Linked DNA regions of Hymenobacter swuensis DY53. The protein of the gene in region 1 interacts with the protein of each later gene in a pairwise test. Links are inferred from orthologs where the notes say so. Each region holds a gene or a part of one and is shown on either strand. Other genes may lie near its edges. The genes, in order: lpdA and HSW_RS13990.

The links.
Region 2: the proteins of lpdA (region 1) and HSW_RS13990 interact in binary tests that used the Escherichia coli proteins (3 or more experiments, as listed by UniProt). The link is inferred for Hymenobacter swuensis DY53 from one-to-one orthologs.

The regions. Positions count from the first base shown.
Region 1 is NZ_CP007145.1:4,386,098-4,389,371, reverse strand. What follows is about bases 137-3,090. They hold lpdA (dihydrolipoyl dehydrogenase), read left to right. Parts: upstream 137-887; coding sequence 888-2,294; downstream 2,295-3,090. Other genes in these bases: HSW_RS20135 (suppressor of fused domain protein), read right to left, coding at 2,856-3,090; HSW_RS20150 (hypothetical protein), read left to right, coding at 137-371. Outside these bases: more of HSW_RS20150, read left to right, coding at 1-136; more of HSW_RS20135, read right to left, coding at 3,091-3,274. UniProt on the Escherichia coli protein: Lipoamide dehydrogenase is a component of the glycine cleavage system as well as of the alpha-ketoacid dehydrogenase complexes.
Region 2 is NZ_CP007145.1:2,920,627-2,923,967, reverse strand. The notes cover bases 137-3,157. They hold HSW_RS13990 (ATP-dependent helicase), read right to left. Parts: upstream 2,768-3,157; coding sequence 506-2,767; downstream 137-505. Other genes in these bases: HSW_RS13985 (hypothetical protein), read left to right, coding at 2,895-3,157; HSW_RS13995 (DUF4290 domain-containing protein), read right to left, coding at 137-298. Outside these bases: more of HSW_RS13995, read right to left, coding at 1-136; more of HSW_RS13985, read left to right, coding at 3,158-3,218; HSW_RS22905 (glycosyltransferase family 4 protein), read left to right, coding at 3,246-3,341. UniProt on the Escherichia coli protein: A helicase with DNA-dependent ATPase activity. Unwinds DNA duplexes with 3'-5' polarity. Translocates on single-stranded DNA with 3'-5' polarity. Initiates unwinding more efficiently from a nicked substrate than double-stranded DNA.

The DNA.
Region 1 (3,274 bases):
TGGTGGAGCAACTCCGCAACGAGCTGCCTCAGCTACTGGCCGTGGCCGTGGTGGATGTAGCTTCGGGCACTAGTCTGGCCGCGCATACGTCTTCGCCCACCCTGGATTTGCTGACGGCTGCGAAGTTTCAGGCTGGTCTGGTGCAGCGCAAACACGAGGCCCTGGCCGCCCTGAACCTGCCCGATGAGCAGCTGGAGGACATTATGATAACCCTGTCCAGCCAACTCCACTTGCTCCGGCTTAGCAGCACAGGCGAGCGGCTGATTTCGCTGGTGGTGGATGCTCAGACCACCAACCTGGCCCTAGCCCGGGACATTCTTCGCACGCGGGCCGAACAGCTGGACGCAGCTTCGGCCCTGCGGGCGGCGTAACGCGAAGTGCTGCTGCAACGCCGCCTGGGTAGCTGCAGGGGAGCCGTTCGGGCGGCCCGGAAGTGAGGCGGCGCTTCGCTCTTTTTTCCAGGGGCCCCGGCCCACCGGAAATACTGACGGAGAAACCTCCCAGGAGTTTTCAGTCAGCCGGCGCTTTATCCGGCGGCCGGCATTGTGGCACCGAATTACCGGCCTTTCCGCCCGAAAGGAAAGCCACCGGGTTCAGTTTCCATCCTGTCGTTTAGCGGCTCCTCCGCTGGCTCCGGCCGGCAGGGGAGCCGTGTTGCGTTTTGGCGGGCGGGCGCAGAACTGAAGAACGGTTCCGGTCGGGAGGGCGCAGCCCGTCGGGCCGGTTGCCGGACGCTGACGTTGTTACATCGTCGTGCTGACACATCACGCGGCCATCGGTCCGACGGGCTACACCCGCCAGCCCGGAACTACTTTACAATTTCACCACTTCACAACTTCACCGTCCGTACCTTCGCCCCAGTTGATTCTCACCGAATTCATCGTAGCATGAACCAATACGACGTTACCGTCATCGGCTCCGGGCCCGGCGGCTATGTGGCGGCCATCCGCTGCTCCCAGTTGGGCCTCAAAACCGCCCTCATTGAGAAGTACGACACCTTGGGCGGCACCTGCCTCAACGTGGGCTGCATTCCTAGCAAGGCCCTGCTCGACTCCACCGAGCACTACCACAACGCCGCGCACACCTTTAAGGAGCACGGCATTGAGCTGAGCGACCTGCAGATTAACATGAACCAGCTCATCGACCGCAAAAACGGGGTGGTGAAGGCCAATACCGACGGGATTCAGTTCCTGATGAAAAAAAACAAAATCGACGTCATCCACGGCGTTGGTTCGTTTGTCGATAAGAACCACATCAGCATTGCGCCCACGGCCGGTGGCGAGGCCCAGCAGATTGAGACGAAAAACGTCATCATTGCTACCGGCTCCAAGCCCACCGTGCTGCCGTTCATTGCCCAGGACAAGGAGCGCATCATCACCAGCACCGAGGCCCTGAACATCCGCGAAGTGCCCAAGCACATGATTGTGATTGGCGGCGGCGTAATCGGGCTGGAAATGGCGTCGGTGTATGCCCGCCTCGGCGCGAAAGTGTCGGTGGTGGAGTTCATGGATTCCTTGATTCCGACCATGGACCGCGGCCTCGGCAAGGAGCTGAAGCGCATCCTGGGCAAAATCGGCATCGAGTTTTTCCTGAGCCACAAAGTAACCGGCGCTACCCGTGAGGGCGACGCCGTAACCGTAACCGCTACCAACCCGAAAGGCGAGGAAGTGAAGTTTGAAGGCGACTACTGCTTGGTAGCCGTGGGCCGGGTGCCCTATACTGCCGGCCTGAACCTGGAAGCCGCCGGCGTACAGATGGAGGAGCGGGGCCGCGTCAAGGTTGATGAGCATCTGCAAACCAACGTGCCCGGCATCTACGCCATCGGCGACGTGGTGCGCGGCGCCATGCTAGCCCACAAGGCCGAGGAAGAAGGCGTGTTTGTGGCCGAAACCATTGCCGGCCAGAAGCCGCACATCAACTACCTGCTCATTCCCGGTGTGGTGTACACCTGGCCCGAAGTGGCGGGAGTGGGCTACACTGAGGAGCAACTGAAGGAGCAGGGCAAAGCCTACAAAACCGGCTCCTTCCCGTTCCGCGCCTCGGGCCGCGCCCGCGCCTCCATGGACCTCGACGGCTTCGTGAAAGTGCTGGCCGACAAGGAAACCGACGAAATCCTGGGCGTGCACATGATTGGCCCCCGCATTGCCGACCTCATTGCCGAAGCCGTAACGGCCATGGAGTTCCGCGCCTCCGCCGAGGACGTAGCCCGCATGAGCCACGCCCACCCCACCTATGCCGAAGCCATGAAGGAAGCCTGCCTCGCCGCCACCGAGAACCGCGCGATTCACATGTAAAAGGGCGTATAACGATGTAACTTGAAAATGGCTGTTGGTCCTTCCCGGATTAACAGCCATTTTTATTTGCTCGAACCTAAGGTTGATTCGGCTTAACTCTTTCAGCAGTTATGGCAGCCCCGATAGTACAGGAATTCACGTTTGCGCATCAAGCACCTGCTATAGATGAAGTAGTCAACGACCTAATAACAATATCAGGGCTGCTCATTGAATTCGATACCCATCCTGGAGGCAGCGAGGACTCTACTATGTGGCATATTAGGGCGCTGTCTGTACCAATGAAGTTGGTAATTGTATCCACAGGCAAAGGCGTGCCGGCTTACATTATCGGGTATGATTCTTCCAGCAAGCGGACTCCCTATCTAGCCGGCACACTCCAGTGGGTGTTCTCCAGAAAGGGCGGCTTTTGCGAAGAGGAAATGCCTGAGTGGGCTGGCTTGCGCTGGGCGAATGTCCGGAAAACCTGGAATTTGGGTTAATGCCACAGTTTTGGCGGAAAATAAAGCGGCGGTAGCCTCTAAGAGCTACCGCCGCTTTTTCGTTAGTGGATGATGTAGCCAGCTACCATAAACCCAAGAAGCCCTTTTTCTTGGCTACGTTGGGACGGGCTACGTCTATCACGTCGGAAATACCGATTTCATCAAACTTGTCGAGCAACGCATCAACGCCCTTCTTCATTTTTAGCTCCATCTCTTCCTTGTAAATGGGGTACAAGCAGTAGAAGTGGATGGTTTTTTCGTCTGTCACGCGCAGTTCCCGGAACTCCTCCGGTAAGCTGATAGAAGGCAATAGTAGCATGCAGCCTAGCTTCGTGTCAGCGGCGTAAGGCTCGGCTTGTTCCCCGTTCGGGATGGTGTGGCCGGACCCCAGCCACGTGTGATATTCGTGCGGAAAACGAGCAATAAACTTCATCCAGCCAATGGGCCAATATGCTTCGTCCGTTGGGGTAGAGGCTGCCTGCCCAACGTCTGACAGAGGCC
Region 2 (3,341 bases), 1.5 Mb from region 1 along the record:
TGGGGTATACCACGCGTTGCGGCGCGGTCCGACTGGCGGGCGAAATCAGGGCGAAGGGAGCGTCCACGTCCAGCTCGCCGTCGGCCATTTCGTAGACGTGATTCCAGACTTTCTGCTGTGAGTCGGGCTGGTCGCGCAGGCTGGGCTGGAGGCGGAAAATAAGCTGCACAATCTGCTGGGCGCGGCGGGTCCGCTCGTCGCGGTCCTCAATGGCGGCCAGCTGTTGCACTAACTGAAACGTGCTTTGGCCGTATTCGCGCTGCAGCAGCTCGTGTTTATGGAGGGAAGGTAAGGTCATTGAAATGGTATTCGAAGGGTCAAATATACGCCAAACCTTGCCCCGTTGGCATTCTGTTTTGCACAGAAGCCCGCCGGACAAGGTTGGCAGCAGTAGCAGCCAACGGCTACGCTCTTCTAAAGTAACGGAAATGAGGAGAAGCTGGGCAGATTCAGGGTCGGTTTGGGGTCGTCATATGCGCAAGCACCTCCGGAACAGCCTATTACCCTAGTGTAGCCGCAGCTTGGCGAAGCTTAGCAGCAAGGTTTTCTCGCCCACTTCCTCAAACTGGATAATGGCCTTGATAGAGCCAGCCTGATCTTCGAGCTTGCTCACGGTGCCGAACCCGAACTTGGGATGCTCCACGCGCTGGCCCACCTGCAGCTTGCTGGTATCGGAGGGCTTGAAGTCGGCGGGGGCTACGTACTTGGTGGCCACGGTTTTGCGCGGCGGCGGCGGAATCAGGTTCGAGCGGCGTTCAAACACATGTCCAAACGGCGACTCGCCCGGTCCGGCGCGGTCGGGTCCGGGGCCGGCCGAGTACTTGAAGTCCACAAACTTCGGGTCGATTTCGTCGAGGAAGCGGCTTTTCTCGCAGCTGCGCAGATTGCCCCACTGGTAGCGGGAAGTGGCATAGCTCAGGGTCAGCTTCTTCTCGGCCCGGGTGATGGCCACGTAAAACAGCCGGCGCTCCTCCTCCAAGTCGGCCCGGGAGGTAATCATCATCTGGCTCGGGAACAGGTTTTCCTCCATGCCCACGATGTACACGTTGCGGAACTCTAGGCCCTTGGCCGAGTGAATCGTCATCATGGTCACCTGCTCGCCCTCGGCCTGGGCGTCCTTGGTGTCGGCATCCGTGACCAGAGCAATGTCCTGCAGGAAGGCGCCGAGGCTTTTTTCCTCCCGCTCGGGGTCTTCCACGAAGGCCTTCACGCCGTTCAGAAGTTCCTGAATGTTCTCGTAGCGGCTCAGGCCCTCAATGCTCTTGTCGGCGTAGAGTTCCTCAATCATGCCCGAGTTCTTGGCAATGAACTTGGCTGCCTCAAACGCATCATCCTTGGCCGCCACGGCGGTGTAGGCCTTGATTTTCTCGGCGAAGTCGACGATGGGATTGGCCGTGCGGGTGGGCAGAAACTTATCGGCGTTGCTGACCACTTCCCAGATGGTATGGTTGGTTTCCTCGGCCGAAGAAATTAGCTTGGCCAGGGTAGTGTCGCCAATGCCGCGCTTGGGGTAGTTAATCACGCGGCGCAGGGCCTGCTCATCATTCGGGTTAACGGTGAGGCGCAGGTAGGCCACCAGGTCCTTGATTTCCTTGCGCTGGTAGAAGCTCAGGCCGCCCACAATCTTGTACTTGATGTTGAGCTTGCGCAACGATTCCTCCATGGCCCGGCTCTGGGCGTTGGTGCGGTACAGGATGGCAAAGTCGTCGTACGACAAGTGCTGGTTCATCTTGTCCTCGTAGATGCTCTGGGCCACCAGCTTGCCTTCCTCGTTGTCGGAGGCGGCCTTTAGTACCTCAATCAGCGGGCCTTCCTCGTTGTCGGAAAACACGTCTTTGCGCAGCTGGGCCTGGTTGTTCTTGATAACCGAGTTGGCCGCCCACACGATGTTCTTGGTGGAGCGGTAGTTCTGCTCCAGCTTGAACACCTGCAGCTCGGGGTAGTCCTTCTCGAAGTTGAGAATGTTCTGAATATCGGCGCCCCGGAAGGCGTAGATGCTTTGCGCGTCGTCGCCCACCACGCAGATGTTGCGCTCCTTGGCGGCCAGCTTGCGGGCAATAAGGTACTGGGAGTAGTTGGTGTCCTGGTACTCGTCCACCATCACGTACCGGAACATATTCTGGTACTTGTTCAACACGTCGGGGTGGTCTTTGAACAGCACATTGGTCTGGTAGAGCAAATCGTCGAAGTCCATGGCCCCGGCCTTGAAGCAGCGGTTGGCGTACTGCTGGTAAATCACGCCCAGCTTGGGCCGCAGCGAGGCCTCATCGTCCTGCCGGATTACGGGGTCGTTGAGGTACTGCTGCACCGAAATCAGCTTGTTCTTGGCCGAGGAAATCCGGCCCAGCACCATGTTGGGCTTGTAGAGCTTATCGTCGATTTCCAGCTCCTTCAGAATCTGCCCGATAAGGGTTTTGGAGTCCTGGGTATCGTAGATGGTGAAGGAGCGGGGGTAGCCGATTTTGTCGGCTTCAGAGCGCAGAATCCGGGCGAAAATGCTGTGAAAAGTACCCATCCACAGGTTTTTAGCCTCGGGGCCGACCACCTTCTCAATGCGGGCGCGCATCTCCTTGGCGGCCTTATTGGTGAAGGTGAGGGCCAGGATGTTGAACGGGTTCACCTGCTTCTCCAGCAGGTGGGCAATGCGGTAGGTGAGCACCCGGGTTTTGCCCGAGCCCGCGCCGGCTATAATCATGCAGGGGCCTTCGGTGTGCAGCACCGCCGCGGCCTGCGAGGGGTTCAGTAACGAGTGATAATCGAGTCCCATGCGTAATCAGTCAGAATCGGAAAACTAAGCCGGTTGGCTTATTAGCAAAGGTAAGGCTTTGGGGTGGGGGAAGGAAATGTGAGCAGGGAGAGTTAAGTTGACTCCGTTACTTATCCATACTCCCAGCATGACCTCGGCCGACAAACTATCCTGGAACAACCCCATCACGCACGGATTCGTTGCTACCGCCGCGTATTACGCGCTGGGGCTGGGCACGAGCTACGTGCTGGCCCAGCGCATGCCCCTTGCGGATATGTGCAACCCCGGCGTTCCGCTGCTGGTGGGCGCGGGGGTAGTGGTTCTGGGGCTGCTGATGACCTTTCTTACCCTGGGCATCCTGCTTTTTAGCAACCGATACCAGCAGCAGGCTACGGGCAGCCTGTTCGCCCACTTGATCTGCATCAGCGTTTTTATTGGGTTTGTCGCCTTGGAAGCAATGCAGAAAGGGTAGGATAGGGTCGGGTCGTATCTTCGCGCCATGAACCCTGCCAATCCGCCCGCCGCCGTGTTTCCGCTGTCTATTCTGTGCCTTTCGGATAGCTGGGGCGGGCTGGAGCTAAATACGGCCCGGTTT